One region of the Kosakonia pseudosacchari genome, then DNA from elsewhere that is predicted to be linked to it. Evidence: predicted binding sites of a transcription regulator. Region 1 holds the regulator's gene; each other region holds the start of a gene.
What was found. Region 1 encodes CRP, which controls carbon source genes, mostly activating them, when cyclic AMP is high. Its sites were predicted from a motif close to ATGTGANNNNNNTCACAT; they were not measured.
Positions count from the first base shown of each region.

Region 1 (3,282 bases):
GCGTAAAACCGAGGGGAACATGAAAGTGCAATGTAGCTCCGGCAATCACCAGCCCCGCAATGGTGCCCGCCGCCCGGTGGACAATGCGAACGCGCGTTGCGCCATAACCGTTTTGCGTAACAAACATCACCGTCATCATGATCCAGTAGGGTTTCGGTAAATGCAGGGCGCTGCCCATCAGGCTGGCGATGCTGAGCATGACGCTTATCCGTGCGGCATTACGCAGCGCCGCAGATTTCAGTGATAAATAGCTTTTCAGCGCCGGGAAAAGGGGCAAGCGCCGCTGCTTTTCCGCCATCAGATCGCGAGCATAGAGCGGGCGTTGAGTGCGCAAGACGCGCGCGATACGGCTAAAATGCCAGGCGCAGAACTGACCGACCGGGTTATCCGGATGCTGGCGGGCGATTTTTTCCAGCGCGCCGATCTGCTTATCCATGTTGAAGCGCGTGGGATAGCGGTGATAGAGAATGTCGTCTGCCAGCACACGTAAGCGAGCGGCGACAGTTTGCGCGTTCCAGCGGATCACCTGTTCGGCGTGGGTTTGTTCCACCAGTTTCTGCACCTCTTCCGGCTGGTGTAAACTCACCGAAATGTGCTCTTGCAGATCCAGCCCCACCTGGAAAACCCGCAGTAGCCGTTTGTAATCGTTGTGTTTATTGGCTGCCAGCATATGCAGTTGCTGGTAGCACTGGCTTATCATATCCACCGCTTTTTGCTGGCGGGCAAGCAACGGCGGCAGGGCTTTTTCCGGGTCGGCGTGCTGCGTCAGCAGGCTGTATTTCGCTTCGCAGTAATCTGCCAGTTGCCGGTAGAGCAGGCTGAGGGATTCGCGCAGCGGTTGCTCGCGCCACATCCAGAACCAGAACCAGTTGAACAGCCCATACCACAATGTGCCCAGCGCATAGATAAGCAGCGGTTCCCATACCGGCATGTTGCCGGCAAGGCTGAGGGTAAAAATAGCGGCAATCAGTGAAGCGGGAAGCAGGCGGCCATGCAGCGCACTGATTTCGGCGGTCACGCCTAAAACCAGCGTCAGTCCGGTGAGGATCAGCGGCAGCGGGAGATCTTTCGCCAGCAATAATTGCACCATCAGGCTACTGCCTGCAAACAAGGTTCCGCCAATGATCAGGCGTTTGAAAAAACGTTTATGCGGCGTATCAAGCCCGGCAATGTTGCAGCAGGCGGGAACGAGGGAAAACAGCAGACCTTGTTGCAGGTGACCAACGAGAAGGCCAATCGCCACAGGCAAACATAACACCAGCGTTTGTCGCAGTGCGTAGTTGATTTCGGGGTGATAAATCAGCCTGCGCCACATGAGGGAAGAAAAACGACGCAGCGTGTAAGCTGCGCCGTTTTACAGATTAACGCGTTCCGTATACGACGATGGTTTTACCATGGGCGGAGATCAGGTTCTGATCTTCGAGCATTTTGAGAATGCGGCCCACTGTTTCACGGGAACAACCGACGATCTGACCAATTTCCTGGCGAGTAATTTTAATTTGCATGCCGTCCGGATGGGTCATTGCGTCTGGCTGTTTCGCCAGGTTTAACAGCGTTTGCGCGATACGGCCGGTTACGTCCAGGAAGGCGAGGTTACCCACTTTTTCTGAAGTGACCTGCAGGCGACGCGCCATTTGCGAGGAAAGACGCATCAGGATATCCGGGTTAACCTGGATTAACTGACGGAATTTTTTGTACGAGATTTCAGCCACTTCACAAGCCGTTTTAGCGCGTACCCATGCACTGCGCTCCTGACCCTCTTCGAACAGGCCCAGTTCACCGATAAAATCTCCCTGGTTCAGGTAGGAGAGGATCATCTCTTTACCCTCTTCGTCCTTGATCAGCACTGCCACTGAGCCTTTAACGATGTAGTACAGCGTTTCCGCTTTTTCACCCTGGTGAATCAGCGTGCTCTTCGACGGGTACTTATGAATGTGGCAATGAGACAAGAACCATTCAAGCGTCGGGTCTGTTTGTGGTTTGCCAAGCACCATGCGCGATTATCCTCTGTTATAAGCTGTCTCAGACACAGGATGAGCCCCTACGTCTGGGGTTGCAATCTAAGCTTCCCGCATCCAGGGAAGTGGACCGTCAGCGTCATCTGCGGTCTCTAAAGTATGATGTCATGCATACATGCGTAACATCCATTTATCTCTGTAGCATCCAGAGTGTTTTAGCATAGCTTTTACCGCCTGTCTCCTGGTGTCTCGCTTCAGCATGACGCAGGTCGCCTTCCGTTGCGAGTTTTGTTATGTACGCGTAATCTGTAAAGAAAATTGCTACTCCGGAGTGAAGAAAATGCAGGCACGTGTGAAATGGGTTGAAGGGTTAACGTTCCTCGGTGAGTCCGCCTCGGGCCACCAAATCCTGATGGACGGTAACTCCGGCGACAAAGCACCAAGCCCGATGGAAATGGTGTTGATGGCGGCGGGCGGATGTAGCGCTATCGATGTGGTTTCTATTTTGCAAAAAGGGCGTCATGACGTGACCGACTGCGAAGTGAAGCTGACTTCAGAGCGTCGCGAAGAAGCGCCGCGCCTGTTTACCCACATCAATTTGCACTTTATCGTCACCGGTAAAGCGCTGAAGGACGCGGCGGTTTCCCGTGCGGTGGATTTATCCGCGGAGAAGTATTGCTCGGTGGCGTTGATGCTCGAAAAAGCGGTGAACATCACCCACTCTTACGAAGTTATCGAAGCCTGATGCGAAAAGCCCGGCAGCGTGTTGCTTACCGGGCTTTCTGCATTATTTGATCTTTTTGCCTTCCATCAGCCGTTGCACCAGCGGCGTCATAATCAACTCCATCGCCAGCCCCATTTTTCCGCCAGGCACCACCAGCGTATCCATATGCGAAATAAACGAGCCTTGCAGCATCGCCAGCAACCACGGGTAATCAATCCCTTCCAGGTTACGGAAGTGGATCACCACAAAACTTTCGTCCAGTGAGGGAATACCTTTCGCGGCGAACGGATTAGACGTATCCACCGTAGGGACACGCTGGAAGTTAATGTGCGTACGGGAAAATTGCGGCGTAATAAAATTGATGTAATCCTCCATCGAACGCACGACAGAATCCATTACTGCTTCACGCGAATGCCCGCGCTCGCTGGTATCGCGGACAAGTTTTTGGATCCACTCCAGGTTAACAATTGGCACCACGCCCACCAGCAAATCCACATGACGCGCGACATCGTTTTGCGGCGTCACCACGCCGCCGTGCAACCCTTCATAAAACAGCACATCGGTCGGTTCCGGCAACGGTTGCCACGGCGTAAACGTGCC
Region 1 is NZ_CP063425.1:4,478,383-4,481,664, reverse strand. It holds gene IP581_RS21380 (YccS/YhfK family putative transporter) at 1-1,315, opposite strand, end outside; gene crp (cAMP-activated global transcriptional regulator CRP) at 1,362-1,994, opposite strand; gene IP581_RS21370 (OsmC family protein) at 2,299-2,703, shown strand; gene IP581_RS21365 (phosphoribulokinase) at 2,746-3,282, opposite strand, start outside.

Region 2 (3,282 bases), 1.2 Mb from region 1:
ATATGGGCCGCGCCGACTGATAAGCGGGATGCAGTAAAAAAGCCACTTCATTGAAGTGGCTTTTTATTTTCCGACGGTAAACCGGCTTACAGCAGATCGCGGAACAGCGTTTTCTTCAGCGCCAGCTCAACGCCGCGCACTTCCGCCATCCCTTTCAGGCGACCAATCGCCGAGTAACCTGGGTTGGTTTTCTTACGCAGATCGTCCAGCATCTGGTGACCATGATCCGGGCGGAACGGGATCGGACGCAAATCGCCGGCTTTCTTGCGGCGCTGCTCTTCGGTCAGAATGGCGGCAACCACCGACACCATATCCACATCGCCCTGCAAATGCGCGGCTTCATGGAACGTTTTCGGGTTATCTTCGCGACAGGTTGAACGCAGGTGCGTGAAGTGAATGCGATCGCCAAACGTCTCGATCATCCGCACTAAGTCGTTATCTGCACGCACACCGTATGAACCTGTGCACATCGTGAAACCGTTATTGATGCTGTCTACCGCTTCTTTCAGCCACTGCATATCTTCAAGAGTAGAAACGATACGCGGCAGGCCGAGGATCGGGCGCGGCGGATCGTCCGGGTGAACCGCCATACGCACGCCCACTTCCTGCGCAACCGGCACAATAGCGCGCAGGAAATAGGCCATGTTTTCACGCAGTTGCGCTTTGTCGATCCCGTCGTATTCCGCAAGGCGCGCATGGAACTGCTCAAGGGTATAACCCTCTTCCGCGCCAGGCAGACCAGCGATGATATTGCGCGTCAGCTTTTCGACTTCCGCTTTAGTCATGGCGTTGAAGTAAGCCTGCGCCTGGCGCTGCTCTTCTTCGCTGTAGTCAGCTTCTGCGCCTTTGCGCTTCAGGATATGCAACTCAAACGCGGCAAAAGCAATCTGGTCAAAACGCAGCGCTCTGGAGCCGTCCGGCAGTTCATATTCCAGATCGGTACGCGTCCAGTCGAGGATCGGCATAAAGTTGTAGCACACGGTGTCAATACCGCAGGCTGCCAGATTGCGAATACTCTGCTGGTAGTTGGCAATCCAGGTATCGTACTGCCCGGTATGGGTTTTAATATCTTCATGCACCGGAATACTTTCGACCACCGACCAGACCAGCCCTTTTTCCGCCAGCAGCGCCTGACGCGCTTTGATCTCGTCAACCGGCCAGACCTGGCCGTTCGGGATATGGTGCAGTGCGGTCACGACGCCCGTCGCGCCTGCCTGACGCACATCATCAAGCGACACCGGATCGTTCGGTCCATACCAACGCCAGGTTTGTTCCATTGCCTTACCCTCTACAAAGTTGTTATACCAATACACACAAACATATGACGACTACCATACATGCTTAATTGCAGCGGTCAAATCTTCCCACAGCAATGATTGATCCAGCTCACATTCCCCGGATAATTACGGCATACCAATTCTTTTTGCTGTCATATAACTTTACACTGCGCATTGTTAATTATTGGTTAATCAGGTGTATATAGATGAAGACAATCGCCTCCGTAACGCTGCCCGCCAGCGTACAGCAACCCCAGTATGACCGCACACAACTGCGCTCGCGAATTGTGCACTTTGGTTTTGGCGCATTTCATCGCGCGCATCAGGCACTGCTGACCAACCGGGTGCTTAACGCGCAAGGCGGTGACTGGGGGATCTGTGAAATCAGCCTGTTCAGCGGCGATGTGCTGATGTCCCAGTTACGCGAGCAGAATCATTTATACACCGTGCTGGAAAAAGGGGCGGAGGGAAACCAACCGATAATCATTGGCGTGGTGAACGAATGCCTGAACGCGAAACTCGACTCGCTGCCCGCCATTATTGAAAAATTTTGCGAACCGCAAGTGGCGATTGTTTCCCTGACCATCACCGAGAAAGGCTATTGCATCGATCCTGCCAGCGGCAAACTGGATCTGCATCAGCCGCGCATCGAACACGATCTCCAGCACCCAGGCGAACCGCACTCAGCGCCAGGGATTCTGGTTGAAGCGCTCTCCCGTCGCCGTGAACGCGGGCTGCCGCCCTTTACGGTACTCTCCTGCGATAATATTCCCGATAATGGACATATTGTTAAAAATGCCGTACTCGGAATGGCGCAAACCCGCTCACCGGAACTGGCGCAGTGGATAGAGGAACATGTAAGTTTCCCGGCCACCATGGTGGACCGCATTGTTCCGGCGGCAACAGATGAATCACTGGCGGAAATTGGCGAAGCACTGGGGGTATTTGATCCGTGCGCCATCAGTTGCGAGCCGTTCATTCAGTGGGTAATTGAAGATAATTTCGTTGCCGGACGTCCCGAATGGGAAGTAGCTGGCGTACAACTGGTGCAGGATGTGCAGCCGTGGGAGCAGATGAAGTTACGTATGCTCAATGGCAGCCACTCTTTTCTGGCCTATCTCGGTTACCTGGCAGGCTTCGCGCATATTAATGACTGCATGCAGGATGATGTCTTCCGCACGGCGGTGCGCCGCCTGATGCTCCAGGAACAAGCCCCGACGCTGCGTATTACCGGCGTTGATCTTACCGCCTATGCCGATAGCCTGATCGACCGTTTTGCTAACCCGGCGCTGAAGCACCGTACCTGGCAAATCGCCATGGACGGCAGCCAGAAGCTACCGCAGCGTATGCTGGACGGTGTTCGGGTACATTTGCAACGAGAAACGCAGTGGCCGCTGTTAGCGCTGGGCATTGCGGGCTGGATGCGCTACGTCAGCGGCGTGGATGACGCCGGTAACAGTATTGATATTCGCGATCCGCTGGCGGATAAAATTCACGCGATTGTTGAAACCAGCAGCGTTGATGAACGCGTAATGGCACTGCTGACGCTCAAAGAGATTTTCGGTAGCGACCTGCCGCTCAACCCGACGTTTGTTAATGCCATTAATGACGCATGGCAGATGCTCATCACCGAAGGTGCGCATGCCGCGGTGAAACGCGCACTCGGTAATTAACAATTTCTGCTACTAAAGCGGACGGTTAGTGCTTTTACGCCGTCCGCGCCCTTCTCTTTTCGCACTTTTTTCGCCAGGATCGTCAGTCATGTTTAAATTTTGTTGACGCCTGGAGCTCTTGTGACCAAAACCAACCTCATCACCGGCTTTCTCGGAAGCGGTAAAACCACGTCGATTTTGCATTTGCTGGCCAATAAAGACCCGCAGGAAAAATGGGCCGTGCTGGTGAATGAATTTGGTGAAGTCGGCATTGATGGCGCGCTACTGGCTGACAGCGGTGCGCTGCTAAAAGAGATCCCGGGCGGATGTATGTGCTGTGTGAATGGCCTGCC
Region 2 is NZ_CP063425.1:3,231,352-3,234,633, forward strand. It holds gene yeiP (elongation factor P-like protein YeiP) at 1-20, shown strand, start outside; gene uxuA (mannonate dehydratase) at 87-1,277, opposite strand; gene IP581_RS15235 (mannitol dehydrogenase family protein) at 1,484-2,950, shown strand; gene IP581_RS15240 (CobW family GTP-binding protein) at 3,071-3,282, shown strand, end outside.
Region 2: uxuA (mannonate dehydratase) is a predicted target of CRP. The motif match lies at 1,375-1,392, and genes of this name have one in related genera.

Region 3 (3,282 bases), 630 kb from region 1:
ATTCTTTGCTGGTCATTCCCGCGCGAAGATGTAAGCCGCGAAACCATCGCCAAACAAATCGCGCTGGCATTGCGTGATGAAGTGGCAGATCTGGAAGCGGCGGGGATTGGTATTATCCAGATTGATGAACCAGCACTGCGCGAAGGCTTGCCGCTGCGTCGCAGCGACTGGGATGCCTATCTGGCGTGGGGTGTGGAAGCCTTCCGCATTAACGCGGCGGTAGCGAAAGATGACACGCAGATCCACACCCATATGTGTTACTGCGAGTTCAACGACATCATGGATTCCATTGCCGCGCTGGATGCCGATGTGATCACTATTGAAACCTCGCGTTCGGATATGGAATTGCTGGAGTCGTTTGAAGAGTTTGAGTACCCGAACGAAATCGGTCCAGGCGTGTATGACATTCACTCGCCGAATGTCCCGAGCGTTGAGTGGATCGAAGCGCTGCTGCAAAAAGCGGCGCAGCGCATCCCCGCACAACGCTTGTGGGTGAACCCGGACTGCGGCCTGAAAACCCGCGGCTGGCCGGAAACCCGTAGCGCGCTGGCAAATATGGTGAAAGCCGCGCAGAACCTGCGTCAGCAGTAAGCCTTACCGCGCCGTCCGGTGTGAAGCCGGCGGCGCAAAAAAACTTATTTTTTAACGTACTGCGCAAACCATGCCAGCATCCGCTGCCAGCCATCGGCGGCGGATTCTGCGTGATAGCTTGGGCGGTAGTCCGCATTAAACGCGTGACCCGCTTCGGGGTAGACGATGATTTCAGCCTTGGCGTTCGCGGCTCTGAGCGCCTGGCGCATGGTTTCCACACTCTCCAGCGGAATACCGGTATCCTGTGCGCCATATAAACCGAGCACTGGCGCGGTAAGTTCAGTGGCGATATCCACCGGGTGACGCGGAGAATTGAGCGATTTCTCCCCCACCAGCTTGCCATACCAGGCGACGGCGGCTTTCAACTGCGGATTGTGCGCGGCATACAGCCAGGCGATGCGTCCGCCCCAGCAAAAACCGGTCACTAACAGCTGATGCGCGTTCCCGCCGTTGCGCGCTGCCCAACTGGCGACATGATCCAGGTCGGCGAGCACTTGCGCGTCCGGTACTTTGCTTACCAGGCCGCTTAGCAGGGTTTGAATATCGGCGAAATCATTTGGATCGCCCTGACGGAAATAGAGCTCCGGCGCGATGGCGAGATAGCCTTCCAGTGCCAGACGGCGGCACAGATCGCGAATATGCTCATGCACGCCGAAAATTTCCTGCACCACAATGACAATCGGCAATGGGCCTTCGGCATTTTTCGGTCGGGCGTGAAAAGCGGGCATATTTTCGCCCTGTGTCGGAATAGACGTTTCGCCTGCGATTAAGGCGTCTTCCGGCGTGTGAACAACGGTTGAAGCGAGAGGTGAAGCCGCAGGTGCAAAGCCTGGTGTGTTGTTGGTTGTCATGGCATTCTCCATACCTTTTTTAGCGCTTCAATAACTATAGACGGGAAGGCCTGCCGCGCGCGCAAATCACCGTGCCGTAGACTATCTTTGCTGCTGAGTTGTGGGATGTGTCGTGTTAATGTGATGTAAATCACTAATTTATGGAAATGAAATGCAATCAGTTTTATTCATGGTGATATCAGTCACGAAATTATATCCGTGCCTTCTGTAAAGTATCTTTTTGCCTCTACTGATAAAACCGACCACAGAGGAGTCTGTTATGTCCAAGTCTGATGTTTTTCATCTCGGCCTCACCAAAAACGATTTACAAGGGGCTACGCTGGCCATCGTCCCTGGCGATCCGGAGCGTGTGGAAAAGATCGCCGCGCTGATGGATAAGCCGGTCAAACTGGCATCTCACCGCGAATTTACCAGCTGGCGCGCAGAGCTGGATGGCAAACCGGTTATCGTTTGTTCCACCGGCATCGGCGGCCCGTCAACCTCTATCGCCGTTGAAGAACTGGCGCAGCTTGGCATCCGCACTTTCCTGCGTGTGGGCACCACCGGTGCGATTCAGCCGCACATTAATGTTGGCGACGTGTTGATCACCACCGCGTCCGTGCGCCTTGACGGCGCGAGCCTGCACTTTGCACCGATGGAGTACCCGGCGGTGGCGGATTTTGAGTGCACTACCGCGCTGGTTGCCGCAGCGGATGCGATTGGCGCAACGAAACATATCGGCGTTACCGCCTCTTCCGACACCTTCTACCCAGGCCAGGAGCGTTACGACACCTTCTCTGGTCGCGTGGTGAACCGCTTTAAAGGTTCCATGGAAGAGTGGCAGTCCATGGGCGTGATGAACTATGAAATGGAATCCGCCACGCTGCTGACCATGTGCGCAAGCCAGGGGCTGCGTGCAGGCATGGTTGCCGGTGTGATTGTAAACCGCACCCAGCAAGAGATCCCGAATGCGGAAACCATGAAGCAGACCGAAAGCCACGCGGTGAAAATCGTGGTGGAAGCGGCGCGTCGTCTTCTGTAATTCGCCTTCCCTTTTGCAAAGGCCGATGCGTTCGGCCTTTTCTTTTTGCGTACTGCTTCGCAGGAAAACCCCTTCCAAACTGGACGTTTATACAGCACAATCCTCCGCTACAGGCGTTATCACTAAGGGGACGTGGTGGACACTTCAATCATCGTCATGGCAGCCGTTGCGCTGGCGGGTTTACTGGTCGGCTGGCTGGCAGCAAGCTGGCGAGGGGCGCAGCAGCAGGCGGATCTGCTCGCGGAGCAGCGTGATGTCTTTAGCGAACTGAGCGCCGCCCGGCAGCAGATAACCCAAAACGAACACTGGCGCGAAGAGTGCGGGTTGCTCAATAACGAGCTGCGTAGCCTGCAACATATCAATAGCTCGCTGGAAGCGGATTTACGCGAAGTGACGACCCGGCTTGAATCTACTCAGTTGCATGCTGAAGAGAAGCTACGCCAGATGCACAGCAGCGAGCAGCGGTTGAGCGAACAGTTTGAAAATCTTGCTAATCGTATCTTCGAGCAGAGCAATCGCCGCGTGGATGAACAAAACCGGCAAAGCCTGAACGGTCTGCTAACGCCGCTGCGCGAGCAACTTGATGGTTTTCGCCGTCAGGTGCAGGAGAGTTTTGGTCAGGAAGCGCGTGAACGCCACACGCTGGCACATGAAATTCGCAACCTGCAACAGCTGAATGCCCAGATGGCGCAGGAAGCGATAAACCTGACACGGGCGCTGAAAGGCGATAACAAAACCCAGGGTAACTGGGGGGAAGTGGTGCTGACCCGCGTGCTGGAAGCCTCTGGTTTACGTGAAGGTTATGAATACGAAACCCAG
Region 3 is NZ_CP063425.1:197,539-200,820, forward strand. It holds gene metE (5-methyltetrahydropteroyltriglutamate--homocysteine S-methyltransferase) at 1-591, shown strand, start outside; gene IP581_RS00940 (dienelactone hydrolase family protein) at 636-1,442, opposite strand; gene udp (uridine phosphorylase) at 1,702-2,463, shown strand; gene rmuC (DNA recombination protein RmuC) at 2,599-3,282, shown strand, end outside.
Region 3: udp (uridine phosphorylase) is a predicted target of CRP. The motif match lies at 1,561-1,578, and genes of this name have one in related genera.